Regions from separate parts of the Comamonas aquatica genome, predicted to be linked through region 2. Evidence: riboswitches for the same ligand, from Rfam matches in the RefSeq annotation. Region 2 holds a riboswitch; the other holds the start of a gene.

Region 1 (15,305 bases), 530 kb from region 2:
GGGAACAGGCCCATCACGCCGTTGGCCTGCAGCCAGCGGCCTTCGATGATCTTCTTGAGCATGGCCTGGGCATCGGCCAGCACCTTGCGCGCCTGCTCGCCAACGATCTCGTCCTGCAGGATGGCAGGGTAGGGGCCGGCCAGGTCCCAGGTCTGGAAGAACGGGCCCCAGTCGATGTACCTGGCGATCTCGGCCAGGTCGAAGTTCTTGAACACGCGGCGGCCCAGCACGCGTGGCACCACGGGGGTGTGGGCCACCACGGCGGCATTCGCGCGCGCCTGGGCCAGGGGCCACAGCGGGGTCTTCTTCTTGTTGGCGTGCTGGCTGCGCACCTTGTCGTAGTCGGCGCCCAGTTCATCCAGATAGGCCTGCTTGCCCTCGCCCAGCAGGCTTTGCGCCACGCTGACCGAGCGCGAGGCATCGGGCACATAGACCACCGGGCCTTCGTAGTTGGGCGCAATCTTCACGGCGGTGTGCACGCGCGAGCAGGTGGCGCCGCCGATCAGCAGCGGGATCTTCTTGATGCGGAAGTAGTCGTCCTTGTGCATCTCGCCGGCCACGTACTGCATCTCTTCCAGGCTGGGGGTGATCAGGCCGGACAGGCCGATGATGTCGGCCCCCTCGGCCTTGGCGCGCGCCAGGATCTCGTGGCAGGGCACCATCACGCCCATGTTGATGACCTCGAAGTTGTTGCACTGCAGGACCACAGTGACGATGTTCTTGCCGATGTCGTGCACGTCGCCCTTGACGGTGGCGATGACGATCTTGCCCTTGCTGGTCACGTCCAGGCCAGCAGCTTCCTGCTGGCGCTTTTCTTCCTCGATGTAGGGCACCAGGTGGGCCACGGCCTGCTTCATCACGCGCGCGGACTTGACCACCTGGGGCAGGAACATCTTGCCGGCGCCGAACAGGTCGCCCACGATGTTCATGCCGTCCATCAGCGGGCCTTCGATCACATGCAGCGGACGGCCGCCCTTGGCCAGCACCTGCTGGTAGGCCTCTTCCGTGTCCTCGGTGATGAAGTCGGTGATGCCGTGTACCAGCGCGTGCGCCAGGCGCTCGCCCACGGTCTTGGGGGCCTCGGGCGTACCGCGCCATTCCAGCTTTTTGCTGTCGTCCTTGGCGGCGCCCTTGGCGCTGTCGGCAATCTCCAGCAGGCGCTCGGCGGCATCGGGGCGGCGGTTCAGCACCACGTCCTCGACGCGCTCGCGCAGCGTGGGCTCCAGGTCGTCGTAGACACCGATCATGCCGGCGTTGACGATGCCCATGTCCATGCCGGCCGCAATCGCGTGGTACAGGAACACGGTGTGGATGGCCTCGCGCACGGGGTCGTTGCCGCGGAAGGAGAACGAGACGTTGGACACGCCGCCGGACACCTTGGCACCGGGCAGGTGCTGCTTGATCCAGCGCACGGCCTCGATGAAGTCCACGCCGTAGTTGTTGTGCTCTTCAATGCCGGTGGCCACGGCAAAGATGTTGGGGTCGAAGATGATGTCCTCGGGCGCAAAGCCGACTTCATCGACCAGGATGCGGTAGGCGCGTTCGCAGATCTCGATCTTGCGGGCAAAGGTGTCGGCCTGACCTTTTTCGTCAAACGCCATCACCACGGCAGCCGCGCCGTAGCGCTTGACCAGCTTGGCGTGCTTCTTGAACTCCTCGACGCCTTCCTTCATGGAGATAGAGTTAACGATGCCCTTGCCCTGCAGGCAGCGCAGGCCGGCCTCGATCACCTCCCACTTGGAGCTGTCCACCATCACCGGTACCTTGGCGATGTCGGGCTCGGAGGCGATCAGGTTCAAAAAGCGCACCATGGCGGCCTTGCTGTCCAGCATGGCCTCGTCCATGTTCACGTCGATGATCTGCGCGCCGTTTTCCACCTGCTGGCGCGCCACGGCCAGGGCTTCTTCGTACTGCTCGTTCAGGATCAGGCGCGCAAAGGCCTTGGAGCCGGTGACGTTGGTGCGCTCGCCCACGTTGACGAACAGCGTGTCCTCGCCGATGAACACGGGCTCCAGGCCCGACAGGCGCATGGGAGGAATAGAAACGGGGGCAGCAACGGTCATCGCACTCACCTGTGTGAAAAAACTCAGTCAATCGTGGGAACAGGTGAACGCCGTTGCAGTGGCGGCTGCTGCACAACAGCCGCAGGCCCCAAGCCTGACAGCGCAGCCAATCACTGGCTCGCGCGCTGCTGCAGCGCTCCTTGGGGCGAAGCCCGTGATTTTAGAGGGCTGCGGCGGATTGCGGCAGCCTGCATGCGCTATGCCCGGTGACGGCGGGGGCGCTGGCGGGCGATGGAAGGTGTTTTTGGCTGCCAGCACTTATGCAGTCAGCGCCAGCAGCTATCAAAAACGTAGATCAGACCTGGGGCGCCAGCACCTGGGCCGAGGCCGGCAGGCCGAAGACACGGTCAAAACACCAGTTGAAGACGTAGGTGTAGATCAGGAAGAACACCAGCAAGCCGGCCTCCAGCACCGTGGCTTCCCACAGCGAGATGCCGAACCACCAGGCCATCAGCGGGATCAGGATCAGCGCCAAGCCGCCCTCGAATCCCACGGCATGCACCACGCGGCGCAGCACCGAGCGGCCCTTGGTGGCCTGGCGGGCCTCCCAGCGCTCGAACAGCCAGTTGAAGCTGAGGTTCCACAGGATGGCCAGGGTCGAGGCCACCACGGCCATCACGCCGGAGCTGCCCGCGCCCTGGCCGATGGCCATGAACAGCAGGCTGGAGGCCACGATGGCGATGAGCTCGTACAGACCGACAAACACAATGCGGCGCTTGGCGCCTTGCAGGCCCACGGCCTGGGAAACAACTGACACGGTAGAAGACACGGAAGAAACAGACATGCGGCGCAGTGTATGTTCATAAAATTGACAGCAAAAGTTAGGTTATTTCAGTTTTATTGATAGGTCAGCCATGCCCTTCCCCCCCGAACAAGTGCCGCTGTTCCTGGCCGTGCTCGACACCGGCTCGTTCTCAGCCGCCGCGCGCCAACTGGGGCGCGTGCCCTCCGCCGTCAGCATGGCCGTGGGCCAGCTGGAGGCCGAACTGGGCCTGCAGCTGTTCGACCGCCGGGGCCGCGAGCCCACGCCCACGGCCGCCGCGCGCGCCCTGGAACCCCAGGCCCGGCTGCTGGCCCAGCAGCTGCAGCAGTTGAACCAGCAGGCCCTGGCCCTGCACCAGGGGCTGGAAGAGCGGCTGACGCTGGCGATTGCCCCGGAGCTGCTGACCACCCCCTGGGCCGACGCGCTGCGCCCGGTGACCGAGCGCTACCCAGCCCTGGCGCTGGAAGTGCTGGTCGCCCCGCAGGCCGATGCGCTGGAGCTGCTGCACGCCGGCCGGGCCCAGCTGGCCCTGGTGTTCGAGCGCAGCAGCCTGGACGGCCGCGAGGACTTCCAGGAGATGGGCCACGAGGTGCTGGTGGCCGTGATGGCCCCGCACTTCGCCCCGTGGCAGGCGCAGCAGGCCCTGCACGGCGCCGGTGCGCGCCTGAGCGTGGACCACCTGCTGGGCCAGCGCCAGGTGCTGGTCGCCAGCCGCGACCCGCAGCAGACCGACCCGCGCTTCGTCTTTTCGCGCCAGCTGTGCCGCACCGACAGCCACCAGGCGGCGCTGCAGCTCATCAGCGCCGGCCTGGGCTGGGGCTGGCTGCCCAAGGGCCTGGTGGAGTCGCACATCGCGGCCCAGACGCTGCTGGAGATCCCGATGCAGAACCTGAGCAACGGCACGCGCCTGTTCGTTGACTGGGTGTGGTCCCAGCAGCGGCCGCTGGGCCTGGCTGCGCAGCACTTCGTGCAGGGGCTGCGCCAGCACGCGCCCTGGGGGCGCACGCCCTGACCGCGCGGCGCGGCACTGTCCTTGCTTGCGGGGGGCACCGGCTGGCGGCCTCGGGTCCACCCTCTTGAGGGGGTGACCGCGGTGCGCCAGCATGCCTGTCTGCCCCACCCCGCACCAAGGAGTCCCCGCATGATCGATCGCCGCCAGTTCCTCTCCGTCAGTGCCGCCGCCCTGGGTCTGCCCAGCAGCGTGCTGGCGCAAACCGCCTGGCCCACCCGCCCGGTGCGCGTGGTGATTCCCTACGCCGCCGGCGGCGTCACCGACAGCGTCGGCCGCAAGCTGGCCGAACACCTGGGCCAGCAACTGGGCCAGGCCCTGGTGGTGGAGAACAAGGGCGGTGCCGGCGGCACCCTGGGCATGGCCGACGTGGCCCGCGCCCCGGCCGACGGCTACACCCTGGCCCTGAGCGCCATCAGCCCGCTGACCCTGTCGCCCCACCTGGGCAAGCTGCCCTACGACCCGTTCAAGGACATCGTGGCCGTGGCCCCGATGATGTATTCGCCGGTCTATGTGCTGGGCACCAGCGCCCTGTCGGCCACCAGCTGGCAGGAGCTGCTGACGCGCGCCAAGGCCCAGCCCGGCAGCATCCGCATGGCCACCTCGGGCATGGGCTCGGTCGGGCACATCATGCTGGAGCAGATCCAGGCCCAGACCGGCGCCCGCTTCACCCACATCCCCTACAAGGGCGTGGGCCAGACCGTGAACGATGCGGCCGGCGGCCACTTCGAGGTCATGCTGGGCAACCCCTTTGGCACGATCAACGGCCTGATCGAACAGGGCCGCCTGCGCGTGCTGGCCACCACCGGGCCGCAGCGTGCGCCCAACCAGCCCCAGGTGCCGACGCTGGCCGAACTGGGCATGCCCGCGGCCAACCTGACCTCGCTGTTTGGCTTCATGGCGCCCGCCGGCACGCCCCCCGAAATCGTGGCCCGGCTGAACCAGGAGGTGCAGCGCGCCCTGGCCGCCGCCGACGTGCAGCACACGCTGCGCAGCACCGACAACGTGGCCCTGCACCACAGCCCGCAGGAATTTGCCGCCCTGCTGCAGCAGGAAAGCCGCAACAACGCCGCCATCATCCGGCAGGCCAACATCCAGCTCTGAGCCACCGGCGCACGCGCCACCCGGCCGTGCATGGGCACGCCAGGTTTTGCACTACAGTCGGCGCGTGACCCAAGCCCTTCCCCCCTCCAGCAGCACCCCGCCCCTGGCGGCCCCCTCCGTCACGCCCCCCGGCGCCAGCACGGGCGGTGCGGGCTTTGGTGCGGCAGCGGCCGCCCAGGGCTTGCCGCCACCGGCCAGCACCGGCACGCCGGCGGCCCCGGCATCCCCAGCGCCGCCGACGACCACAGCCACCACAGCCACTACAGCCACTACAGCCACCACAGCCACCACAGCCACCACAGCCACCAGCAGTGTCACGGCACCGGCCCGTGCAGCCCAGGTGGCACCGGTGGTGGCCGCCGTGCAGGCGGCCCTGGCCCAGACCGTCAACCTGTCGCCCCAGGCGCAACTGGCCGTCAAGCTCGACGCCTTCCACCATTTAGTGGCCAATCTGGTCACCCAGATTCCGGCCGGCAGTGCCACCCTGCCCGGCAACTGGCCGGCCGCCGGGGTCAGCCCACAGCTGCAGGCCTTCGTGACCGCCCTACTGCAGAACGCCACCGCCGGCCAGCCGCTGCCGCAGCAGCTGGTCAGCCTGCAGGCCTGGCCCACGGCCCTGGCCAATGCCGTGCTGCAACTGGCCGGGCAGGCCGCGGCGGCAGAGGGCGCACCGCCCGCCCTGGCCGCCCCCCCACAGGCCGCCCAGGCGGCTGGGACGGCCACGGCCGACATCCGCCTGCCCAGCCTGCAGAACTGGCTGGTGCAACAAGGGGTGGTGCAGGGCACGGATGGCGAACGTGCTTTCACGCTGTCGCTGCGCGTGCCGGTGGCCTGGGCCCAGGCCCAGGCGGCCCTGGGGGCGGCCTTGCCGCGTCCAGCCGAAGGCCCTGGCGCGACCCCCACCGGTGCTGCGCTGCCCATCGCCTGGGCGGGGCCATCCACCCCGGCAGGCATGCCCAGCCTGGCGGGCCTGCTGCAGCTGCCGTTTGCCGGCAGCGTGCAGCAGTTGAGCAGCGGCAGCATGGGCCTGGTGATGCAGCCGCAGGTGCTGCCCGGCACACCGGCCGCGGCCGCCGCCCAGGCCATGCGCACCAGCGCCATCCTGCAGCTGGAGTTTCAGCCATTGGCCCAGGCCGTGCAGAGCGCGCAGGCCGCGTCGGTCTATCTGCCCGCCCACCTGGTGCCGCAGGAGGTGCAGGCCATGCTGCAGAACAAGGCCACCGACCCCTGGCTGCTGATGGCCCAGGCGCAGGCCGAAGGCCAGGGCCGCAAGCAGCCGAAGAACGCCAACGAGCAATCGCTGTTCTGCAACCGCGCCGGCTGCCAGTACCAGGGCCGCGCCCTGTGCGCCCAGCCCTTTTGCGCCGAAATGAACTACCTGTGGTCCGTGGACCGCGCCCAGCGCCGCTGACTCAGGCGGGCGGGACTGCGTGGTGGCGCTGCACGGCGGCCATCAGTTCCTGCACATGGCTGGCCGGCGCCACGCCTTCGCGCACCAGCATGTAGCGCGGGCGCACCGCCCAGGCGTCGCTCAGCGCGATGCGGCACAGCCGGCCATCGGCGGTGCTGCGCAGGGCCGCGCTTTCCGGCACCACCGCCACGCCCACCCCGGCCGCGACCATGCGGCACATGGCATCGAAGTTCGACACCTGGATGCGCAGCTTGAGCGTCTGCCCCAACTGCTGGGCGATCTGGCTCAGAAAGGTCTGCAGCGTGCTGCTGCGGTGCATGCCCACGAAGCGCTCGTGCAGCACCTCGGCAAAGGCCACCGCGGCCACGCCCTGCCAGCGCGCATCGTTGGGCGCCACCAGCACCAGGCGGTCGGTGCTGAAGTGCAGGCTGCGCAGGCCGTGCGTGTCGACCTCGCCGGCAATGATGCCCAGGTCCGCGCGGCCTTCGCGGATGTCGCTGGCGATCGCGGCGTTCGGGCGCTCCTGCAGGTCCACGCTGATGTGCGGGTGCGCCATCAGGTAGGCGGCCAGGATGTCGGGCATGAACTCCGTCACCGCCGTGGTGTTGGCAAAGACCCGCACATGGCCGCGCAGGCCGGCGCCGTACTCCTGCAACTCGGACTGCAGCTGCTGGGCCTGCTGCAGCATCGCCCGGGCGTGGAACAGGAAAGCCTCGCCCGGCGGCGTTAGGCGCACGCCGCGAGCCTCTCGAATCAGCAAAGGCATGCCGGCCTCTTCCTCCATCGCCTTGATGCGTGCACTGGTGGCCGCCAGTGACAGGTGGGATTGCTCCGACGCCTTGGTGAGGCTGCCGCTTTTGGCCACCTGCAGGAACAGCTGGAAGTCTTTCAATTCAAGGCGCATGGTGATTCCGGGTTAGTACCAGGGTGCGCCTGGCTTTTGAAAAACCGAAGGCTTGCTCCCAAAAGCTGTGATTGTAGAAAGCCTGGCGGCGCCAGAAGATGGCGGCAACACCCCCTGCTCCAGGCCGCGTGCCTGATGGAGAGAACGCCGCATGAACCACGCTGTGACACCCCAGATCGACCCCGCCCTGCTGGCCCATCTGCAATCCTGGCAAGGCAAGTCCGAGACCACGCCCGACACCATCACCGCCGCGCCGCTGCGTGCGCTGTCGGCCACGCTGGACCGCGATGACCCCGCCCCCCACGCCGGCACGGCCGTGCCGCCGCTGTGGCACTGGCTGTACTTTCTGCCACACGCCCGCCAGAGCGAGATCGGCCCCGACGGCCACCCGCAACGCGGCGGCTTTCTGCCGCCCGTGCCCCTGCCACGCCGCATGTGGGCCGGCGGGCGCCTGCGCTGGGACACGGCCAACCCGCTGCAGGTCGGGCAGGCGATGGAGCGCGTGTCCACCATCCGCTCGGTGACGCACAAGGCCGGGCGCTCGGGCGAGTTGCTGTTCGTGCTGGTGGAGCACCAGTTCCGCAACGCCCAGGGCGTGTCCCTGACGGAGGAGCACGACATCGTCTACCGCGCCGCCGCGCAGCCCGGGGATGCGGCCCCCGTGCCCGTGCGCCCGCCGCTGGACGGCCAGCCAAGCTGGTCGCGCGTGATCACGCCAGACGACGTGCTGCTGTTCCGCTACTCGGCGCTGACCTTCAACGGCCACCGCATCCACTACGACCGCAAGTACGTGACCGAGGTGGAAGGCTACCCAGGGCTGATCGTGCACGGCCCGCTGATCGCCACGCTGCTGATCGACCTGCTGCGCCGCAGCCTGCCCCAGGCCCAGGTGCAGAGCTTCAGCTTCAAGGCCGTGCGCCCCACCTTCGACCTGCACGCCTTCAGCGTGCATGGCAAGCCTTCGGCCGACGGCAAGACCATCGAGCTGTGGGCCCAGGACCACGAAGGCTGGCTGACCATGCAGGCCACCGCCACCCTGGCCTGACACATCCAAAACAGGAGCTGCCAGCGCTTGCCGGACAAGCGCTGCAGGCCCAAAACGCTTGAAACCGCCATGATCGAAAAAACCCTCTCCCACAACCACCACGAGATCCGCGACGCCATCCGCGACCTGTGCCAGGCCTTCCCCGACGAGTACTTCCGCCAGGTGGACGAGGCACGCGCCTACCCCGAGCAGTTCGTCCACGCACTGACCGAGGCCGGCTGGCTGGCCGCGCTGATCCCGCAGGAGTACGGCGGCTCGGGCCTGGGCCTGACCGAGGCCAGCGTGATCATGGAAGAGATCAACCGCTGTGGCGGCAACTCCGGCGCCTGCCACGGCCAGATGTACAACATGGGCACGCTGCTGCGCCACGGCTCCGAGGCACAAAAGCAGAAGTACCTGCCCAAGATTGCCTCGGGCGCCTGGCGCCTGCAGTCCATGGGCGTGACCGAGCCCACCACCGGCACCGACACCACCAAGATCAAGACCAGCGCCGTCAAGAAGGGCGACCGCTACGTCATCAACGGCCAGAAGGTCTGGATCAGCCGCATCCAGCACAGCGACTTCATGATCCTGCTGGCGCGCACCACACCGCTGGCCGAGGTGACCAAGAAGAGCGAAGGCATGTCCATCTTCATGGTCGACCTGCGCGAAGCGGAAAAGAAGGGCATGACCGTGCGCCCCATTCCCAACATGGTCAACCACGAGACCAACGAGCTGTTCTTCGAGGACCTGGAGATCCCCGCTGAGAACCTCATCGGCCAGGAGGGCCAGGGTTTCAAGTACATCCTCGACGGACTGAACGCCGAGCGCACGCTGATCGCCGCCGAGTGCATCGGCGACGGCTACTGGTTCATGGACCGCGTGACCCAGTACGTCAAGGACCGCAACGTGTTTGGCCGCCCCATCGGCCAGAACCAGGGCGTGCAGTTCCCGATTGCCGAGAGCTTCATCGAACTGGAAGCCGCCAACCTGATGCGCTGGAAGGCCTGCGAGCTGTTCGACGCGCACGAAGCCATGGGGGCCCAGGCCAACATGGCCAAGTACCTGGCGGCCAAGGCCAGCTGGGAAGCGGCCAACGTCTGCCTGCAGTTCCACGGCGGCTTCGGCTTTGCCTGCGAGTACGACGTGGAGCGCAAGTTCCGCGAGACACGCCTGTACCAGGTGGCGCCGATCTCGACCAACCTGATCTATTCCTACGTGGCCGAGCACCTGTTGGGCCTGCCCCGTTCTTTCTGACATGGACAACCCCCTGAGCGGCTGCACCGCCTCCCCCTTCGCTCGCGCTGTGCGCTGCGGGCAGGGGGACGACGCCCTCGCTGCGGGGCGGCCCTGGCTCGGCGTCTCTGGCCCAGGCCGCGCCGCATTGCAGGCCCACTTCGGATATTGGATTGCACATGATTCGACCTCTTGACGGCATCACCGTCGTCTCTTTGGAACACGCGGTGGCCGCACCGTTTTGCACGCGCCAGCTGGCCGATTTGGGGGCGCGCGTCATCAAGGTGGAGCGGCCCGGCAGCGGCGACTTTGCGCGCGGTTATGACCAGCGCGTCAACGGCCAGTCCTCGCACTTCACCTGGATCAACCGCAGCAAGGAAAGCCTGGCGCTGGATGTGAAACAGCCCCAGGCCAAGCAGGCGCTGCTGGAGCTGCTGAAGGCCGCCGACGTGCTGGTGCAGAACCTGGCACCCGGCGCGGCCGCGCGCATGGGCCTGTCGTACGCGGCCTTGAAGGCGCACAACCCGAAGCTCATCGTCTGCGACATCAGCGGCTATGGCGCCGATGGCCCCTACCGCGACAAGAAGGCCTACGACCTACTGATCCAGAGCGAGGCCGGCTTCCTGTCGGTCACCGGCACGCCGGAGACGCCCAGCAAATCCGGCATCTCGGTGGCCGATATCGCCGCGGGCATGTACGCCTACACCAACATCCTGTCGGCCCTGCTGCTGCGCGGCAAGACGGGCAGCGGCAGCCACATCGACGTGTCCATGCTCGAAGCCATGGGCGAGTGGATGGGCTACCCGCTGTACTACGCCTACGACGGCGCGCCACCGCCGCCGCGCACCGGTGCCAGCCACGCCAGCATCTACCCCTATGGCCCCTTCGTCGCTGGGGACGGCAAGACCGTGATGCTGGGCCTGCAGAACGAGCGCGAATGGAAGGCCTTTTGCGACACCGTGCTGCAGCAGCCCGCAGTGGCCACCGACGCCCGCTTCTGTTCCAACGCCCAGCGCAACGCCCACCGCGAAGCCTTGCAGGCGCTGATCCTGCAGACCTTTGCCGCGCTGACGGCGGCGCAGGTGGTGGAGCGGCTGGAGGCCGCCGGCATTGCCAACGCCCGCGTCAACGACATGGCCGACCTGTGGCAGCACCCGCAGTTGCAGGCGCGCCAGCGCTGGCGCACCGTGGGCACGCCCGCAGGCGAGGTGCCGGCCCTGCTGCCACCCGGCGTGAACAGCGCCTTCGACTACCGCATGGACCCGATTCCCGCCGTGGGCCAGCACAACGCCAGCATCCTGGCCGAGCTGGGCTGGAGCGCCGAGCAGATCGCCGCGCTGGCCGCTGCCTGATGCACCAAACATAGCAGTCAGCGCAAGCCCTGCCTGTACCGGAGACCTTATGAAGCAAGAAACTGCCATCCAGATCCATCCCCTGGCCACCTTTGCCGCCCAGCTGCGCTGGGACGATGTGCCCCAGCCTGTGCAGCGCAAGGCCGAGGACCTGTGGGTGGACTGGTTCGGCTCGGTGCTGGCCGGGCAGAACGCCCGCCCGGTGCACAGCATTGCGCGCTTTGCGCTGTCGCAGGGCCCGGCATCGGGGCCATGTGAAGTCATTGGCCAAAGCACCACAACATCCCCCATGATGGCCGCACTGGCCAATGCTGCGGCCGCGCATGTGGCCGAACAGGACGATGTGCACAACGGCTCGGTGTTCCACCCCGCAGCAGTGGTCTTCCCGCCGGCCTTGGCCGTGGCCCAGAGCCTGGGCGCCAGCGGCGCGCAGCTGATGGCCGCCTGCGTGGCGGGCTATGAAGTCGGCATCCGCGTGGGCGAGTTCCTGGGGCGCAGCCACTACCGCATCTTCCACACCACGGCCACCGCCGGCACGCTGGCCGCGGCCGCCGCCGTCGGCCACCTGCTGGGCCTGACACCGGCGCAGATGCAGCACGCCTTTGGTTCGGCCGGCACGCAGTCGGCGGGCTTGTGGGAGTTTCTGCGCACCGCCGCCGACAGCAAGCAGCTGCACACCGCGCACGCCGCCGCGGCCGGCCTGATGGCGGCCTACTTGGCCAAGGACGGCTTCACCGGCGCGCAGGACATCTTCACCGGGCCACAGGGCCTGGCCGCCGGCATGAGCACGGACGCCCATCCCGCGAAGCTGAGCGACGGCCTGGGCACACGCTGGGCCACGGCCGAAACCAGTTTCAAGTGGCATGCCTCCTGCCGCCACACCCACCCGGCCGCCGATGCGCTGCTGCAGGTGATGCAACACAACCATTTGCAGCCCGCCGACCTGGCCCAGGTGACCTGCCATGTGCACCAGGGCGCCATCGATGTGCTGGGCCCCGTGGTGGAGCCCAGCACGGTGCACCAGAGCAAGTTCTCCATGGGCACCGTGCTGGCCCTGGCCGCGCGCTTTGGCCATGCGGGTTTGACCGAATTCGACAGCCACTTCCTGGCCCCGGACACTGTGGCGCTGCGCGAGAAGGTGCGGATGGTGCTGGACACCGAGGTGGACACCGCCTACCCGCAGCGCTGGATCGGCAAGGTCACGGTGCAAACCACCGATGGCCGCACGCTGCACGGCCGGGTGGCCGAGCCCAAGGGCGACCCGGGCAACACCTTGAGCCGCCAGGAGATCACCGACAAGGCCTTGCGCCTGGCGGCCTATGGCAGCCAGGTGCCCGCCGCGCAGGCCGTGGCCCGGCTGTGGCAGGTGGCCCTGTGGCCCCGTGTGCAGCGCCTGCTGGACTGAGCAACTGTTTTTGCATGCCGGTGGCGGGGGCCGCCGGCATGTGTTCCCCCCGGGCACAGAGGCGACACCGACAACGCCCGTCCCATGTTCTACCTAGGAGACCACCATGACCCACCCATCCACCTCTTCCTCGCGCCGCTGGGCACTGAAGGCCTGCGCCGCAGGGGCCGTGCTGGCCTGCAGTGTGGGCCCGGCCCTGGCCAGCAACTGGCCCGACAAGCCCGTCACCCTGGTGGTGCCCTATAGCGCCGGCGGCCCCACCGATGTGGTCGCCCGCCTGCTGGCCGTGCCCATGGGCCAGAGCCTGGGCCAGAGTGTGCTGGTGGAGAACACGGTGGGCGCCGGTGGCACCATCGCCCCCACGCGCGTGGCCAAGTCCAAGAACGACGGCTACACCATCCTGATCCACCACATGGGCATGGCCACCGCGCCGGCGCTGTACAAGAAGCTGCCCTATGACCCGCTCAAGGACTTCGAGTACATCGGCCAGGTGCTGGACGTGCCCATGACGCTGCTGTCGCGCAAGGACTTCCCGGCCAACAACTTCCAGGAGCTGCAGGACTACGTCAAAAAGAACCAGGACAAGGTGTCGCTGGCCAACGCCGGCATCGGTGCGGTGTCGCAGCTGTGCGGCATGCTGTTCATGCACCAGTTGGGCGTGAAGCTGACCACCATCCCGTACAAGGGCGCCGGCCCGGCCATGAACGACCTGATGGGCGGCCAGGTCGACCTGCTGTGCGACCAGACGACCCAGACCGTGCCCGTGATCAAGGATGGCAAGCGCGCCAAGGTGTTCGGCGTGACCACGTCCGAGCGCCTGTCCTCGCTGCCCGACATTCCGACCCTGAACGAGCAGGGCCTGAAGGGCTTTGACGTGAAGGTCTGGCACGGCATGTACGCCCCCAAGGGCACGCCCAGCGAGGTGGTCACCAAGATCAACCAGGCGCTGAACGTGGCCCTGAAGGACGCGACCGTGAAGGCCCGCATCGCGGACCTGAGCTCGGACCTGGTCTCGCCCGAGAAGGCCACGCCGGAAGGCCTGCGCAAGCACCTGGAAGCCGAAGTGGCGCGCTGGGGCAAGGTGATCCGTGAAACCGGGGTCACGGCCGAGTAAGCCCCCGACAGGCGCGCGGCGGCCGGTGGCGGCCCCGCGCGCCGCCCACCTGGAGACTGTCCCCATGATTGACCACCTGGACCACCTGGTGCTGACGACCACCGACGAGGCCGCGTGCACGCACTTCTACTGCACCGTGCTCGGCATGCAGCTGGAAGTGTTCGGCGCGGGCCGCAAGGCCTTCGTCTTCGGCGCGCAGAAGATCAACCTGCACATCGCCGGCCGCGAGTTCGAGCCCAAGGCACAGCACCCCACGCCCGGCGCCCTGGACCTGTGTCTGATCACGCGGCTGCCCATGGACCAGGTCCAAGCCCGGCTGGCCGCGCATGGCATTGCGGTCGAATGCGGCCCGGTGGCCCGCACCGGCGCGCAAGGCCCCATCACCTCGGTCTATGTGCGCGACCCCGACCAGAACCTGATCGAGCTTTCCCAATACCCGTGACGCCGTCGACCATGTCCCCCCTGCTGCGCAATGCCTGCTCTTTCCTCTTCGTTCCGGCCAGCCAGCCCGAGCGCCTGACCAAAGCCCTGGCCAGCGGCGCCGACCTGGTGATTGCCGACTGGGAGGACGCCGTGGCCCCGGGCGCCAAGGCGGACGCCCGCCGCATGCTGGAAGCGGCCGTGCAGGCCCTGCCGGCCGCGCAGCGCGCCCGGCTGCTGGTGCGCACCAACGCCACCGGCACGGCCTGGTTCACGGCGGACGTGCAGGCCCTGGCACGCCTGGTGCAGCTGGGCGTGGCCGGCGCCGTGGTGCCCAAGGCCGACCACCCCGCCACCTTGCAGCAGCTGGCCCAGGCGACCGGCCCCCACTGCGCCCTGGTGCCGCTGATCGAAAGCGTGGCCGGCCTGGATGCTGTGGATGCCCTGGCCCAGGCGCCGCAGGTGGTGCGCCTGGCGTTTGGCCACCTGGACTTCCAGGTCGATGCCGGCATGCAGTGCGGCCCCGACGAAGGCGAGCTGCTGCCCACCCGCATGGCCCTGGTCATGGCCAGCCGCCGCGCGGCCCTGGCCGCGCCGATTGACGGCGTGACCGTCGACACCCGCGATGCGGCCCGCACCGCCGCCGACAGCCAGCGGGCCCTGCGCATGGGCTTCGGCGGCAAGCTGTGCATCCACCCGGCGCAGCTGGCAACGGTCCACCAGGTGTTTGCCCCGAGCGCCGCCGCCGTGGCCCAGGCCCAGGCCGTCGTGCAGGCCATGGCCGACGCTGCCGGGGGCGTCTGCACGGTCGACGGCAAGATGGTCGATGCCCCGGTGCTGCAGCTGGCGCAGCGCACGCTGCAGCGGCATGCCTGGGCACAGCAGCGCACGGCCCCCACGGCATGAAAAAAAGCGGCCCAAAGGCCGCTTTTTTTGAGAGGTGCGCGCAGCGCACGATCAGGGGTACAGACCGCGCATTTCGCGGGCGTGCAGGATGCGCTTGCACGCCACGATGAAGGTGGCCGTGCGCAGGCTGACCTTGTTCTCCTGGGCCACCTGCCAGATGGAGGCAAAGGCCTCCTGCATGATGCGCACCAGGCGGGCGTTGATCTCGTCCTCGCTCCAGAAGAAGCTGGAGAAGTCCTGCACCCATTCGAAGTAGCTCACTGTCACGCCGCCAGCGTTGGCGATCACGTCGGGCAGCACCAGCACGCCCTTGTCGTTCAGGATGTCGTCGGCCTCGGGGGTGGTCGGGCCGTTGGCGCCCTCGATCACCAGCTTGGCCTGGATGCGGTGGGCGTTGTCCTTGGTGATCTGGCCTTCCAGTGCGGCCGGAATCAGGATGTCGCAGCCCACGCCCCAGAAGTCGTCGTTCGCCATGGATTCGGCACCGGCGAAGCCGCCGACACCTCCCTGGGTGCGCACGTGCTCCAGCAAGGCCGCCACGTCCAGGCCGCTGGCGTTGTAGATGGTGCCCGTGTGGTCCTGCACCGCCACCAC
Region 2 (15,305 bases):
CTTCGCCTGGCTGGCACGCCAGTGCCTGCACGGTTTGCCGGGCAACCTGCCGACGGTCACCGGCGCCAAGGGGCCCCGGATCCTGGGCGCGATCTATCCCGGCTGAGCCGCACCGCGCGTTAGCGCCTCAGCCCTCGGGGCGGTCGGGCGTGGGCGCGATGCGCTCGTCCGCATCCAGCTGACTGAAGACTATTGTGGCCGCCAGCGTCATGACCCCGACCGTGACGAAGGTGGCCTGCAAGGCCAGCAGCTTGTAGCCCTCGCGGGCCTGCCACAGGTCGGCATAGCTGGCCAGCACCGCCCCCGCCACGGCCACGCCCATGCTCATGGCCAGCATCTGCACCATGGACAGCAGGCTGTTGCCGCTGCTGGCGGACTCGCCGGTCATGTCCTTGAGCGTGACCGAGTTCATGGCCGAGAACTGCATGGAGTTGATGCCACCGAAGATGAACAGCTGCAGCAGGATCAACCACATCGGCTGCCCCGGGTGTATCCATCCCAGGCAGGCAATCATCAGCCCCAGCAGCACCGAGTTCACCTGCAGCACACGCTTGTAGCCATAGCGCAGCACCGTGCGCACGGCCATGCGCTTGACCAGCATGCTGCCGATGACCATGGCAAGCATCATGCTGCCGGCATGGAACGGCGACAGACCCAGCCCCACCTGCAGCATCAGCGGCACCAGGAATGGCGCCGCGCCACTGCCCAGGCGTGCGAACAGATTGCCCATCAGGCCGACGCGCAACGAGCGCACCTGAAACAGCGCCGGTGCAAACAGTGGCGTGGGCGTGCGCAGCGCATGCAACCAGTAGGCCGCCAGGCTGGCCATGCCGAAGACCAGCAACACCGTCACCAGGGCCCGCCCCATGCCGATGCCCGACAAGCCATCCAGGGCCAGCGACACCCCGACCATGCCTGTGGCCAGCAGGCTGAAGCCCACCCCATCAAACGGCCGTGGCGGCTGCGCATCCGACTTGGGCATCCAGCGCCAGGCCGCCCAGATGCCGACCACCCCGACGGGCACATTGATCCAGAAAATCCAGTGCCAGGAGGCATATTCCACCAGCCAGCCCCCCAGGGCGGGGCCCAGCAGCGGCCCCACCTGCCCCGGGATGGCGATGAAGCTCATGGCACGGATGAAGGCATCGCGCGGATAGGCCCGCAGCACCGCCAGCCGCCCGACCGGCAGCATCATGGCGCCGCCCACCCCCTGCACCACGCGCGCGCCCACCAGGAACTGCAGCGACGGCGCCAGCGCGCACAGCACCGAGCCCAGCACGAACAAGGCCATGGCGGCGGTGTAGATGCGGCGCGTGCCGAACCGGTCCGCCACCCAGCCCGTGGCCGGGATCAGCATGGCCGTGGTCAGGGCATACGCCACGATCACCGACTGCATCTGCAGCGGACTTTCCCCCAGCGATGCGGCCATGCTGGGCAGGGCCGTGTTCAGGATGGTGGCATCCAGCGTCTGCATGAAAAAGCCGACTGCGACCAGCCACAACAGGCGTTCACTGGCCATGGAAGAAGTGGGGGGGACTGCGTTCATGGATAAAAAGATGAGCTGACTTCGCAGGCTGGATCAGGGCAAAACCCCAATTTGAATACAAAAAAGCCGCTGGAGGCAGCGGCTTCTTGGAGGGAGAGGGCGAATCCTGCAGATCCGCCACCTCGGGATCAGACCGAGAAGCTGGAACCGCAGCCGCAGGTGGTGCTGGCGTTGGGGTTCTTGATCACGAACTGCGCGCCCTGCAGGTCTTCCTTGTAGTCGATCTCGGCACCGATCAGGTACTGGTAGCTCATGGCGTCGATCAGCAGCGACACGCCATTCTTGGTCATGGTGGTGTCGTCGTCGTTGGTGATCTCGTCGAACGTGAAGCCGTACTGGAAGCCCGAGCAGCCGCCGCCCTGCACGAAGACACGCAGCTTCAGATCGGGATTGCCTTCTTCCGCGATCAGATCCGCCACCTTGGCAGCCGCGCTGTCGGTGAAAACGATGGGATCAGGCATGTCTGTGACTTGTTGTTCGGCAACGGCGCTCATGGGGATACTCCGAGTGGTCTCTGAAATCGGCTCGAATGGTACTGCAATCCGCTCGGGAATTCGGTCCCCGGCGCGTTTGACGGCAGTGGCAGTGGGGGCATTGCCCGAGGTCGCTGGAGCCAGCGGGCCACGGGACGTCATCCCACAAAAAAGCCGCCTGACCCGAAGGCCCAGCGGCTTTTTTGTGGCAAGGCCGCTCCGAAGAACAGCCTGCCGAGGTCTGAAACGAATTAACGCTTCGAGAACTGCTTGGCGCGACGTGCACCACGCAGACCGACCTTCTTACGCTCGACTTCACGGGCGTCGCGAGTCACGAAGCCGGCTTGGCTCAGTGCAGGCTTCAGGGCCGCGTCATAGTCGATCAAGGCACGTGTGATGCCGTGGCGGGCAGCGCCAGCCTGACCAGATTCGCCGCCGCCATGGACGTTGATCTGGATGTCGAAAGCTTCGACGTTACCAGTCAGCACCAGAGGCTGCTTAGCGATCATGATGGAGGTTTCGCGGCCGAAGTACTGCTGAATGTCTTTGCCATTCACAGTGATCTTGCCGGAGCCCTTCTTCAGGAATACACGGGCGACGCTAGACTTGCGACGGCCGGTACCGTTGTTCCAATCACCAATCATTCAAGTCTCCTTAGATTTCCAGAGCCTTAGGCTGCTGTGCGGTATGGGGGTGCTCAGCACCGCCGTACACCTTCAGCTTCTTGATCATGGCGTAGCCCAGGGGACCCTTGGGCAGCATGCCCTTGACGGCCTTTTCCAGAGCGCGGCCAGGGAACTTAGCCTGCAGGTCGCGGAAGTTGGTGGCAGTGATGCCGCCGGGGAAACCGGAGTGACGGTAGTACACCTTGTCCAGGTTCTTGGTGCCAGTGACCTTGAGCTTGGAGGCGTTGATGATGACGATGTAGTCGCCGGTGTCAACGTGAGGTGTGTAGATGGCCTTGTGCTTGCCGCGCAGACGGAGTGCCACTTCGCTGGCGACACGTCCGAGCACCTTATCGGTGGCGTCAATCACAAACCACTCGTGTTGCACCTCAGCGGGCTTTGCGCTGAATGTAGACATGAGATTGCTCTTTCTAGAGGGTTTGGCGGATCCTTTTCCGCGGTCGGTGCTTCTTCTTGACTCCATCGCTGGAACAGGAAGCCTCTTAGGCGGGGACTGCCTGGGATTGCTCCCAAACACTTCGCCGCGGGACCCATAAAATCGCTGCGAAGCCCGCCATTATACAAAATAGCGTCCAATACGGCCATGCACCTTTGTCGGCATGTGGATTTAGGCACACGCGCACGAATCCCCGGACACTGGACCCCATCCCTGCGGCCCCGGGCCGCCTGCCCCGCTGCAGCCCGGCTGCCGCACTGCCAAGCAAAGAATTACGACCTATGTTCAGCTACCGCCACGGCTTTCACGCCGGCAACCACGCCGACGTCCTCAAGCACACCGTCCTGATCGCCGCCCTGCAGCACATGGCCCAGAAGGACACGGCCATCAGCGTGATCGACACGCACGCCGGCGCTGGCCTGTACCGCCTGGACGGCGACTTCGCCAGCACCAGCGGCGAGGCCCAGGACGGTATCGCCCGCCTGATCGACATCCCCGAAGCACAGCTGACACCGGCCCTGCGCGCCTATGTGCAGACCGTGCGCAGCGTGAACCAGGGCAAGGGCGTGAAGACCTACCCCGGTTCGCCCTTCATCACCCACAGCCTGCTGCGCCCGCAGGACAAGCTGCGCCTGTTCGAGCTGCACCCGACCGACTGGCGCGCGCTGGACGGCAACATGGCACAGCTGGATGCCGGCAAGCAAGTGGAAGTGCTGATGGAAGACGGCTTCAACGGCGTCAAGCGCTTCCTGCCCCCGCCCTCGCGCCGCGGTTTTCTGCTGTGCGACCCCAGCTACGAGATGAAGACCGACTACGGCCGCGTGATCAGCATGATCGAAGACGCGCTGGTGCGCTTTGCCACCGGCACCTACGCGGTCTGGTACCCTATCATCCCGCGCCAGGATGCACACGACCTGCCCAAGCGCCTGAAGACCATCGCCACCAAGGCCGGCAAGGGCTGGCTGCACGCCACGCTCACGGTCAAGGGCAGCAAGCTGCGCAGCGAGGTGAACGACTGGGGCAACACCACCGAGGCCAAGCGCCCCGGCCTGCCCGCCAGCGGCATGTTCCTGATCAACCCGCCGTTCACGCTGCGCGCGGCGCTCAAGGAAGCCCTGCCGCAGATGCAGCAACTGCTGGCCCAGGACAAGAACGCCACGCACACCCTGGAATACGGCGAATAAACACACCCCAGGCGCGGCAAGACCACGGTGAGGTGCCCCAGGCCGTGCCGCAGCAGGGCCACGGCCTGACCGGGCACGTCGCACGGCAAGCGCGATAAACGCGGAGATTCATCGCGGACCGCCGGCACGGCACGTCACAACGCCACATAAAAAAGGAGCTGTCAGCGCTGTCTTTTCAAGGATTCCAGGGCTTAAAGCTCTCGAAGTCCACGAACGACAAGCGCTGACAGCTCCTTTTTTCACCGATACCCGGGCGGCACGCTGGCCGCGCCGGAGATCCCGTTCAGTTGTTGGCCGCCAGCAGCGCCTCGGGGCAGCTGTCCTGGCCGTCGTCCAGCTTGTAGATTTCCACAGTCTTCACGCCCTTGCCCAGCATGCCGATTTCCTCGGCCGCGGCCTTGCTCAGGTCAATCACGCGGTTCTTGGCGAAGGGGCCCCGGTCGTTCACGCGCACCACCACGGCCTGGCCGGTGCTCTTACTGCGCACGCACAGCTGGGTGCCGAATTCGTAGGTGGGGTGGGCCGCGGTCAGCTCGTACTGGTTGAAGCGCTCGCCGTTGGCCGTCTTGCGACCATGGAAGCCCGGGCCGTACCAGGAGGCAATGCCCTGCTGATCCACCTCGGGCAGCTCCAGGTCGTACAGGCTTTGCTGCACGGCCTTGGCGGGATCACCCAGGCGGTCGGGACGCAGCGCAGGGGGCGCCATACGGGCCAGCGCTTCGGAGCCGGTGCGGCCACTGGCGCGCGGGGCGGTGCTGGTGGCGGAAGGGACACTGACCGCGGCCGCCTCGGTGGCCGGGGGCAGCGGTGCGCAGGCGCTGAGCAGCGAGGCCAGCAGCACGGAAGCCGCAGGCCAGGCGCTGCGGCGCAGCGAAAACTTCAGATACACATTGGCGGTGGCAGCAGGCTGGCACGCAAGTGCGGACATGGTCTAACCCTTCTCACGGTGAGCGCTCAAAAAGCCGCACCACAGGGTCAGGGTCACGCGCAAGCCGGTTTACAGGCCCAAACGGTCACACAGCTCCAAAGTGGCAGCGCTCTGGTTCATCGTATAAAAGTGCAAGCCGGGTGCGCCTTGGTCGCGCAGCTGCTCGCACAAGCGAGTGACCACGTCCAGACCGAAGGCCCGGATGGAGGTCACGTCGTCCCCGTAGGCCTGCAGGCGCAGGCGGATCCAGCGGGGAATCTCAGCGCCTGTCGCATCGGAAAAGCGCATGAGTTGGGAGGAATTGGTGATCGGCATGATACCCGGAACCACCGGAGCCGACACGCCAAGTGCTTGAATCCCCTCGACAAAACGAAAATAAGCGTCCGCATTGTAGAAATATTGGGTGATTCCGGAGCTGGCGCCGGCCTGGATTTTTGTAGCAAAAGCTTTCAGGTCCGCCTCGGGTGAGCGGGCCTGGGGGTGGGTCTCGGGGTAGGCCGCCACCTCGATGTGGAACCAGTCGCCGAACTCGCGGCGGATGAAGGCCACCAGGTCGCTGGCGTAGTGGAATTCACCGCCCAGGCCATAGCCGCTGGGCAGGTCGCCGCGCAGCGCCACGATGCGCCGCACGCCCATGTCCTGGAGCTGCTGCAGCTCCGCGCGCACCTTGTCGCTGGTCGCGCCGATGCAGGAAAAGTGCGAAGCCGCCTGCATGCCTTCGGCCTGGATGTCGCGCACCATGCTGAAGGTGCCGGCCTGCGTGGAGCCACCCGCGCCATAGGTTACCGAGCAAAACTCGGGCTTGCGCGCGTACAGGTCCTGGCGCACCTGCACATGCTTGGCCGCGCCTTCGGGCGTCTTGGTGGGAAAAAACTCGAAGCTGATGGGGAAGCTGCTGGGGTTTGCGTTTACCACGTTCATCTCTCCTCGCCTGCCCTCCCGGCAGGCTGTTGGCGGTCTGGGGTCACGGCCAGGGGCCTGCAGTCATGCGGCCCCCGGGTTCCACCGTCAGTATTTCTTGGTGTTCTTGCGCTTGGGTCGTGCCGGGCCGGGGACGTTGTAGCCGTCTTCCTCGTCGTCGATCACGTCGATGCGCTTGAGCTCGCGCAGCACCGTGCGCGACACGCGCTTGGCCGCCGGCGCCGCGGGCTGATCGGGCAGGGGCTCACCCAGCCCCTTGATGGTCTGGCCTTGCACCGCATGGATGAAGAACTCGCGGTTGCCGTCGCCACCTTCGATGGCGGATTCCATCCAGGCCTTGACCTCCAGACCCAGCTCGGTCAGGCAGGTGCGCACGCGCTCTTCCACTTCCTGGAAGTGGGCCGGCTCGCGCACGATGCCGCCCTTGCCGATCTGGCCAGGCTGCAGTTCGAACTGGGGCTTGACCAGCATCAGCAACTGGCCGTGCGGCTTGAGCAGGCGCACCACGGCAGGCAGCACCAGGGTCAGCGAAATGAAGGACACATCGCCGGTGACAAAGTCGAACAGGGGCGTGGTGTCCACCTCGGCGTATTCCGCCTTGCGGCGGCGCTCGGTCGGCACGGTGCCCTCTTCGCGCGCCTTGGCCTTGGCCGCGCGCTCGGCCTTGAAGGCCTCGATGTCGCTGTCCTTGGCGTCGTTACTGTCGTCGTAGTCCTCGTCGACCTGGCCGCCATTGCGCATCCAGGCGTAGGGCGCCTTGGGCTGGGTGTCGTTGTCTTCTTCCTCTTCCCAGCGCTCAGAGATCACCTCTTCGCAGGCGTCTTGCAGCACCTCGGCGGTCATGGCGCGGGCGTTCATGCCTTCCACGCAGACCACGCGCACATCGGCACGCAGGCGCTCGTGCAGCTGGCCGTGGCCCACGTCCACGCCGATCACCTGGGCCGCACCGCGCTGCAGCAGGCAGTCGGTGAAGCCGCCGGTGCTCTGGCCCACGTCCAGGCAGCGCAGGCCGTCGACCTTCAGGCCGGTGGCCTCGAGCGCGCCTTCGAGCTTCAGGCCGCCGCGCGAGATGTACTTGGCCTCGGCGTTGTCGAGCAGCTTCAGCTCGACGCCCGCGGGAATGTCGTCACCGTTCTTGGCGACCTTCTTCCACGGGGCCAGCGGCGTCAGGCGCCATTCCACGCCCGAAGCGATCAGGCGCTGCGCTTGGGAGCGGGTGGTGGCGTAGCCGTGGTCCACCAAAAATACATCTGCGCGCATAGCGTCTTTCCTTTAATACTCAAACAGACCCTGAGCGCACATCCAGTCTGCGCATGCAGCTATAAAAATGGATGTTTACCCAGGGCAGAGCCACGGCCCCTGCCGCGGCTCCGGTCCGCCATGATCAGTAGCGGTAGGTGTCAGGCTTGTAAGGGCCTTGCTTGTTCACACCGATGTAGGCGGCTTGCTCATCGGTCAGCTCGGTCAGCATGGCGCCGACCTTCTTCAGGTGCAGGCGCGCGACCTTTTCGTCCAGGACCTTGGGCAGCACGTAGACCTTGCCGGCTTGGTACTCGGCCGGCTTGGTGAACAGCTCGATCTGGGCGATGGTCTGGTTGGCGAACGAGGACGACATCACGAAGCTGGGGTGGCCGGTGGCGCAGCCCAGGTTCACCAGGCGGCCCTTGGCCAGCAGGGTGATCTTCTTGCCGTCGGGGAAGGTGATCTGGTCCACCTGGGGCTTGACTTCTTCCCACTGGTACTGCTCGATCGAAGCCACGTCGATTTCGTTGTCGAAGTGACCGATGTTGCAGACGATGGCCTGGTCCTTCATGGCCACCATGTGCTCGTGGCGGATGATGTCCTTGTTGCCGGTGGTGGTCACGAAGATGTCGGCCTTGTCGGCGGCGTACTCCATGGTCACGACCTTGTAGCCTTCCATGGCAGCCTGCAGGGCGTTGATCGGGTCGATCTCGGTCACCCACACTTGGGCGCTCAGGGCACGCAGGGCCTGGGCCGAGCCCTTGCCCACGTCACCGTAACCGGCCACGCAGGCGACCTTGCCGGCGATCATCACATCGGTGGCGCGCTTGATGCCGTCCACCAGGGATTCGCGGCAGCCGTACAGGTTGTCGAACTTGGACTTGGTCACCGAGTCGTTGACGTTGATGGCGCGGAACAGCAGCGTGCCCTTGGCGCTCATCTCGTTCAGGCGGTGCACGCCGGTGGTGGTTTCTTCGGTCACGCCGATGATCTGGGCCGACTTGCGGGTGTACCAGGTGGGGTCCACGGCCAGCTTGGCCTTGATGGCGGCAAACACGATGCGCTCTTCTTCCGAGCCGGGGTTGGCCAGCACGGACAGGTCCTTCTCGGCCTTCTGGCCCAGGTGCATCAGCATGGTTGCATCGCCACCATCGTCCAGGATCATGTTGGGGCCTTCGCCTTCGGTGCCGGCGGCGCCGAATTCAAAGATGCGGTGGGTGTAATCCCAGTAGTCTTCCAGCGATTCACCCTTGATGGCGAACACGGGCGTGCCGGTGGCGGCGATCGCGGCGGCAGCGTGGTCTTGCGTCGAGAAAATGTTGCACGACGCCCAGCGCACATCGGCGCCCAGGGCCTTCAACGTCTCGATCAGCACGGCCGTCTGGATGGTCATGTGCAGCGAGCCGGTGATGCGCGCGCCCTTCAGGGGCTGGGCTGCAGCGAACTCTTCGCGGATGGCCATCAGGCCAGGCATTTCGGTTTCGGCAATCCTGATTTCCTTGCGGCCCCAGTCGGCCAGGGAAATGTCGGCGATTGCGCGGTCTTGGGTATTGCTCATGGTTTCTCCGGTGCGGAAAACAACTTGAAAAAACCACGTTCTGGGGATTGGGGGCTGATGACAGAGGCCTCACCGCACAGAAAGCGTGGGTGAGCGTCGTTGCCTAGGAGCGAGGCCGCGTGACCACGGTCTGCTGCCCTTCCGAGCCTCACGGCACCGCCCATCGGGTGCACGCTGCAACGCTCCTCGGAAGGAAAAGAGGGCCAGATTGTAATCGAGCCCTGGCCGGCGTGCCAGGCTCAGGCCGCGGCAGGGGGAGCGATGCGCAGGGGAATCGTCACCGGCCCGTCGTTGACAAGGTGCACCTGCATGTCAGCGCCAAACCCACCGGTCTGCACCACGGGGTGCAGGCGCCGGGCCTGCTCCACCACATGCTCGTACAGGCGCCGCCCCGCCTCGGGCCGCGCCGCCTGGGTGAAGCTGGGCCGGTTGCCGCCGCTGGCATCGGCCGCCAGCGTGAACTGGCTGACGATGAGCAGCCCGCCGCCCACGTCCTGCACGCTGCGGTTCATCTTGCCCTCGGCGTCGCTGAAGATGCGCAGCTTCAGGACCTTGACCAGCAGCTTGTCGGCCTCCTGCTCGGTGTCGCCCTGCTCGGCACACACCAGGGCCAGCAGGCCCGCGCCAATCCGCCCCACCACCTGACCGTCGATTTCGACATGCGCGGCGCGCACGCGTTGCAACACAGTGATCACACCAATCTCACAATTTCATAGCTGCCTGCGCTCGTCCTACATGGCAATCCATGCCAAAACGGCCCAGAAACCAATCCCTGGGCACGCAAACAGCTGCGGTTTTCAATGGCACCGCCGTTGGTCTGGGAGAGCCTGCACAAACTGCTCCAACGGCAGCGATCGGCGGCGCGCCTTGCCGTAACGCAAAACGCAGTCACCGGGCTTTGGGTATACCCACGGCTCTTCCTGCATGGATGGTGATTGTCCATGCAAGCCGGGCCTTGCGCCCGCTCGCCACCACCGCCCTTCTCAAGCCCATCTGTCTCATGAGCAACGTGCCCCCACGTGCCCCCCTCGTTCCGCCGCACGACCTGCTGCACGCCGTGGCCGTGGCCACCGGCACGCCCATGGCCTACCTGCAATGGCCGGGCGGACGGTGCATCTGGGCCACCGCCACCTACGCCCGGCTGCTGGAGATGCCCAGCCAGGAGCTGCTGGACAAGGCGCCGCAAAGCTATCTGTCCCCCTGCACCTGGAACGAGTGGAAGTGCGAGCTGGAACGCCTGGCCGACAGCCCGCAGCCCGGCACCAGCCTGCAGACCCCGCTGCGCTTTGCCCGCCAGCAGGCCGTCCCCACCCAGCTGGTGGCCGACGTGCAACACGGCGCGGTGCGCGCCATCGTGGTGATTCCGCTGCAGGACCTGTCGCACACCGACGCCCTGCAGATGGTGCAGGACAGTGACACACGGCTGCAGCGCTACGCCCACGCCACGCGGGAGGCCATCATCTTCTTCCGCCAGGGCCGGGTGTTCGACGCCAACCCGGCCGCGATTGCCCTGACCGGCTACCCGCTGCACCAGTTGCTGGATCGCCCGGTGCTGCACCTGCTGCCCCACGTGCTGCGCGCCGAAGCCCAAAGCCTGATCGACCAGGGCACGGAGCACGCCCACGAAACCCGCCTGCTGCACCACGGCGGCCAGGAGCTGGACGTAGAAATCGCCGTTCACCTGCTGCCCGAGGATGGGGACACCTACGGCATGCTGGTGCTCAATGACATCACCGAGCGCAAGCGCGCCGAGGCCGAGGTCTACTTCCTGGCCAACCACGACCCGCTGACCCGCCTGCCCAACCGCCAGGGGCTGATGCAGCAGCTGCGCCAGGTGCTGCTGCAGGCCGAGCGTACGCAGCAGCACATTGCCGTGCTGTACGTGGACCTGGACCGCTTCAAGGACGTCAACGACTCGCTGGGTCACGACGCCGGGGACAAGCTGCTGATCGATGCCGCACGCCGCATGCGCAGCAAGGTCCACCCCGACGACCTGGTCGCCCGGCTGGGCGCCGACGAGTACGTGGTGGTGCTGGCCTCGCCGCTGACTGCCTGCCAGCCCGACTGCATCCTGCGCGAACTGCGCTTCGCGCTGAACAAGCCCTATGTGCTGCCCAAGGAGGCGGTGAACCTGCCGGCCTCGATCGGCGTCAGCATCTACCCCGAGGACGGCAGCACGGCCGAGGAGCTGATGCTCAACGCCAGCGCCGCCATGGAGGCCGCCAAAAGCCTGGGCCAGGGCCACCTGCAGTACTACAGCGCCCACCTGCAGGTGCGCCCCAGCCGCCTGCTGGTGCAGGACCGCCTGCTGCGCGAGGCCGTGGCCAATGACCAGGGGCTGGTGCTGCACTTCCAGCCACTGTGGAACCTGGCCACCAACCGGCTGGAGGGCTTTGAGGCCCTGGTGCGCTGGCAGCACCCGCAGCGCGGCCTGCTGCCGCCGGCCGAGTTCATCGGCTTTGCCGAGGCGCGGGGCCTGATCTCCCTGGTCGACCGCTGGGTGATGCGCGCCGCCTGCAAGCAGCTGCGCGCCTGGCGCGATGCCGGCCTGCCGCCCGTGGTGGTGGCGGTGAACATGTCCGCCACCGAATTCAACCAGCGCACCCTGGTCGAGGAGGTGCAACTGGTGCTGGCCGACACCGGCATCGACCCGCAATGGCTGGAGATCGAGCTGACCGAGACCACGCTGATGAAGCAGTCCGAGCATGTGCTGCACACGCTGCAGGCGCTGCGGCAGCTGGGCGTGCGCCTGTCGATCGACGACTTTGGCACCGGCTACTCCTCGCTGGCTTACCTCAAGCGCTATCCGCTGGACAAGATCAAGATCGACCGCTCCTTCGTCAAGGACACGCCCCAGGATGCCGACGACGTCAGCCTGATCCAGGCCATCATCCAGATGGGGCGCAGCCTGAACCTGCGCACGGTGGCGGAAGGGGTGGAAACCAAGGCGCAGTGGGACATGCTGCAGGCCATGCACTGCGACCTGATCCAGGGCTATTACCTGGCCCGCCCGATGGCGGCCGAGGAGGCGCTGCGCTGGCAGCAGCACCGCTGTCAAATGAGTGCGCCACAATGAGGCATGGCACACACCCCTGTTTCATATTTCACCCTGGCGTCCGAGCCCACCGTCTTTGCCCGCGCCCAGGATGCGCTGGCACAGCTGCAGCGGCTCTACCAGCAACAGATCGACCACCTGCGCAAGGCCATGCAGGCCTATGTGGAAGGCCAGGATTTCCCGCAGCCCGTGCGGGCCTGGTACCCGCTGCTGCGCATCCAGGCCCACAGCGTGCGTCGGCCGGAATCGGGCCTGGCCTTCGGCTTCCTGGACCATCCCGGGGTCTATGAGACCACCATCACCCGGCCCGACCTATTCGGCCACTACCTGCTGACGCAGCTGAGCCTGCTGGAGCGCAACCACGGCGTGCAGTTCGAGGTCAGCCTCAGCACCCAGCCGATCCCCATCCACTTCTCGTTCGCGGACAACGACCACGTCGAAGGCAGCCTGAGCGCGCAACGGCGCCAGTACATGCGCGAAGTGTTCGACCTGCCGGACCTGGCCGCCATGGACGACGGCATCGCCAACGGCACCTGGCAGCCGCGCCCCGGCGGGGCCCTGCCGCTGTCGCTGTTCACCGCACCGCGCATCGACTACTCGCTGCACCGCCTGCGCCACTACACGGGCACGGCACCCGAGTGGTTCCAGAACTTCGTGCTGTTCACCAACTACCAGTTCTACATCGACGAATTCATCCGCCTGGGCCACGCCGAGATGGCCCGACCGGACAGCGAGTACATCGCCTTCATCGAGCCCGGCAACGTGGTCACCCGCCGCGCCGGCCTGCCCGCCGAGGATGTGGACAGGCTGGGCGCCCCCCCGCCCCGGCTGCCGCAGATGCCGGCCTACCACCTGGTGCGCGCCGACCGCAGCGGCATCACCATGGTCAACATCGGCGTCGGGCCGGCCAACGCCAAGACCATCACCGACCACATCGCCGTGCTGCGCCCGCACGCCTGGATGATGCTGGGCCACTGCGCGGGCCTGCGCAACAGCCAGCGCCTGGGCGACTATGTGCTGGCCCATGCCTACGTGCGCGAGGACCACGTGCTGGACGAGGAGCTGCCGCTGTGGGTACCGATTCCGGCGCTGGCCGAGATCCAGCAGGCGCTGCAACAGGCGGTGGCCGACGTGGCCCAGGTATCGGACGACGACCTCAAGCGCATCATGCGCACCGGCACCGTGGCCAGCACCGACAACCGCAACTGGGAGCTGCTGCCCGACAACCTGCCGCAGCGCCGCTTCAGCCAGAGCCGCGCCGTGGCGCTGGACATGGAGTCGGCCACAATTGCGGCCAACGGCTTCCGTTTTCGCGTGCCCTACGGCACACTGCTGTGCGTCAGCGACAAACCGCTGCACGGCGAGATCAAGCTGCCGGGCATGGCCAACCACTTCTACCGGGAGCGCGTGGACCAGCACCTGCGCATCGGCATGCGTGCCGTGGAACTGCTGCGCGACGGTGGTACGCAACGCCTGCACAGCCGCAAGCTGCGCAGCTTTGCCGAAGTTGCCTTCCAGTAAAAACACCGCGCCCCACACCCATGCCCCAGTTGGACTTCGCTTCGATGGCCATCCTGATCGCCATCAACCTGGCAGCCATCGGCCTGGCCCTGCCCTGGGCCATGGGTTCCCCGGTCAGCCCGGCAGCACGGCACGTGCAGCGCTACTTTCTCCTGCAAGCCCTGGGCTGGTCCTTGATCCTGGTCGCCAGCCGCATCCGCGGCACCTTCTGGGACCCGGTACTCAGCCTGTCCGCCACCTGCGCAGCCGCTGCCGCCCAATGGCAGATGGCCCAGGCCCTGCAGTGCTGGCTGGGACCACGCCCCCTGCGTTGGCTGGTCATCGGACTGGCCATCCTGGGGCCGCTGGGCTTTGCCTGGTGGCTGCACGACATCCCGACACGGCTGGCGTGGTACAGCCTCTACCATGGCACCAGCGTCGCCTGCCTGGGCTGGATGTGCCTGCACCCCCTGCGTCCGGTGGCCCGCGGCTGGCGCTATCTGATGGCCGCCTGCGCCACCACGATGAGCCTGGGGCTGCTGGCACGCGCCTACCTGGCGTACTACACCCCCTGGCTGCGGGAATTCGCCCACGACTCCGCCGCCAACTACCTGTTCGCCATCCTGGCCCAGCTGTGCAGCAGCCTGGCGCTGGTCAGCATGCTGGTGGCCTGGCGCGACGAGACCAACCAGAAATTGCGTGACATGGCCTTGACCGACCAGTTGACTGGCCTGGCCAACCGCCATGCGCTGCTGCAAACCGCACCGCGCATGCAGTCCCTGGCACAGCGCCAGCATCTGCCGCTGGCGGTGGTGTTGCTGGATCTGGACCACTTCAAGAACGTGAACGACCAGTATGGTCACACCACCGGCGACCACGCCTTGCAGCTGGTCGCCAAGGTTTTGCACGCCGAGATGCGCCCCAACGAGATGGCATCGCGCTGGGGCGGCGAAGAGTTCTGCTTGCTGCTGCATGCCGATGCGGATGGCGTGCAAAGCTTCTACCAACGCTTCAGCGCAGCGCTGCTGCAACGCGCGCAGCAGGAGTTGGGCTTTGCCCTGCACATCAGTGCGGGCTGTGCCCTGCAGACCGACAGCGATCAAAACCTGGATCAGCTGCTGCAGCGGGCCGACACCGCCTTGTACCAAGCTAAAAGCCAGGGCCGCCGGCGCCTGGTGTTCGGCACGGTGGTGGAGCGGCCGCAACCGCCCACAGCCCTCAGTCCGGCGCAGACGCCCGCCTGAAGCCGCGACGGAGCGCGGCGAAAGGCGACGCTCAGTCCTGTGCCAACGCTGGGTGCTGCGCCTGGCGCTGTGCTGCCACAGGCTGCCCGGCCAGCAAGGCAGCCGCCTCCTTGGCCGCAATGCGCCCCTCGTCGGTGGGCACCACCCACACTTCCACGGCACTGTCCGGGGCATGGATGGCATAGGCCCCCTGTCCGTTGGCGGCCTGGTTGCGCTGCTCGTCCATGCGGATGCCCAGCCAGCCCAGGCGTTCGCACACCTGGGCACGCAGCACGGCATCGTTCTCGCCAATACCGCCGCTGAAGGCGATGGCATCCAGCCCGCCCAGGCAGGCGACCAGGGCGCCGGTCTCGCGGATCACCCGGTGCGTGAACTGGTCGATGGCGCGCTGCGCCGGCGCGCTGCCATCGGCCCGCAGCTTGCGCATGTCGGCCGAAATGCCGGACACGCCCAGCAGCCCGCTTTGCTTGTAGAGCAGCTTTTCGATCTGGGCATGGGGCCAACCCTGCTCCATCAGGTACAGCAACACCCC

The links. A riboswitch is a leader RNA that binds a small molecule or an ion and turns the genes downstream of it on or off. The one in region 2 is predicted to bind S-adenosylhomocysteine.
Region 1: linked by a shared signal. The riboswitch ahead of metH (methionine synthase) and the one ahead of ahcY (adenosylhomocysteinase) in region 2 are both predicted to bind S-adenosylhomocysteine.

Annotation. Positions count from the first base shown of each region.
Region 1 is NZ_CP072916.1:3,627,506-3,642,810, reverse strand. It holds gene metH (methionine synthase) at 1-2,063, opposite strand, end outside; S-adenosyl-L-homocysteine riboswitch at 2,102-2,211, opposite strand; gene KAQ61_RS17065 (PACE efflux transporter) at 2,359-2,847, opposite strand; gene KAQ61_RS17060 (LysR family transcriptional regulator) at 2,918-3,838, shown strand; gene KAQ61_RS17055 (Bug family tripartite tricarboxylate transporter substrate binding protein) at 3,968-4,939, shown strand; gene KAQ61_RS17050 (hypothetical protein) at 5,004-6,350, shown strand; gene KAQ61_RS17045 (LysR family transcriptional regulator) at 6,352-7,254, opposite strand; gene KAQ61_RS17040 (HTD2 family dehydratase) at 7,406-8,299, shown strand; gene KAQ61_RS17035 (acyl-CoA dehydrogenase family protein) at 8,369-9,535, shown strand; gene KAQ61_RS17030 (CaiB/BaiF CoA transferase family protein) at 9,694-10,866, shown strand; gene KAQ61_RS17025 (MmgE/PrpD family protein) at 10,916-12,271, shown strand; gene KAQ61_RS17020 (tripartite tricarboxylate transporter substrate binding protein BugD) at 12,378-13,385, shown strand; gene KAQ61_RS17015 (VOC family protein) at 13,450-13,827, shown strand; gene KAQ61_RS17010 (HpcH/HpaI aldolase/citrate lyase family protein) at 13,839-14,711, shown strand; gene KAQ61_RS17005 (Glu/Leu/Phe/Val family dehydrogenase) at 14,763-15,305, opposite strand, start outside.
Region 2 is NZ_CP072916.1:3,095,472-3,110,776, forward strand. It holds gene KAQ61_RS14580 (anhydro-N-acetylmuramic acid kinase) at 1-106, shown strand, start outside; gene mdtD (multidrug transporter subunit MdtD) at 128-1,546, opposite strand; gene erpA (iron-sulfur cluster insertion protein ErpA) at 1,675-2,040, opposite strand; gene rpsI (30S ribosomal protein S9) at 2,271-2,663, opposite strand; gene rplM (50S ribosomal protein L13) at 2,674-3,102, opposite strand; gene KAQ61_RS14605 (23S rRNA (adenine(2030)-N(6))-methyltransferase RlmJ) at 3,423-4,325, shown strand; gene KAQ61_RS14610 (septal ring lytic transglycosylase RlpA family protein) at 4,609-5,253, opposite strand; gene metF (methylenetetrahydrofolate reductase [NAD(P)H]) at 5,323-6,174, opposite strand; gene KAQ61_RS14620 (TlyA family RNA methyltransferase) at 6,262-7,434, opposite strand; gene ahcY (adenosylhomocysteinase) at 7,559-8,974, opposite strand; S-adenosyl-L-homocysteine riboswitch at 9,059-9,168, opposite strand; gene dtd (D-aminoacyl-tRNA deacylase) at 9,214-9,669, opposite strand; gene KAQ61_RS14635 (putative bifunctional diguanylate cyclase/phosphodiesterase) at 9,975-12,050, shown strand; gene KAQ61_RS14640 (AMP nucleosidase) at 12,054-13,550, shown strand; gene KAQ61_RS14645 (GGDEF domain-containing protein) at 13,571-14,773, shown strand; gene KAQ61_RS14650 (acetate/propionate family kinase) at 14,805-15,305, opposite strand, start outside.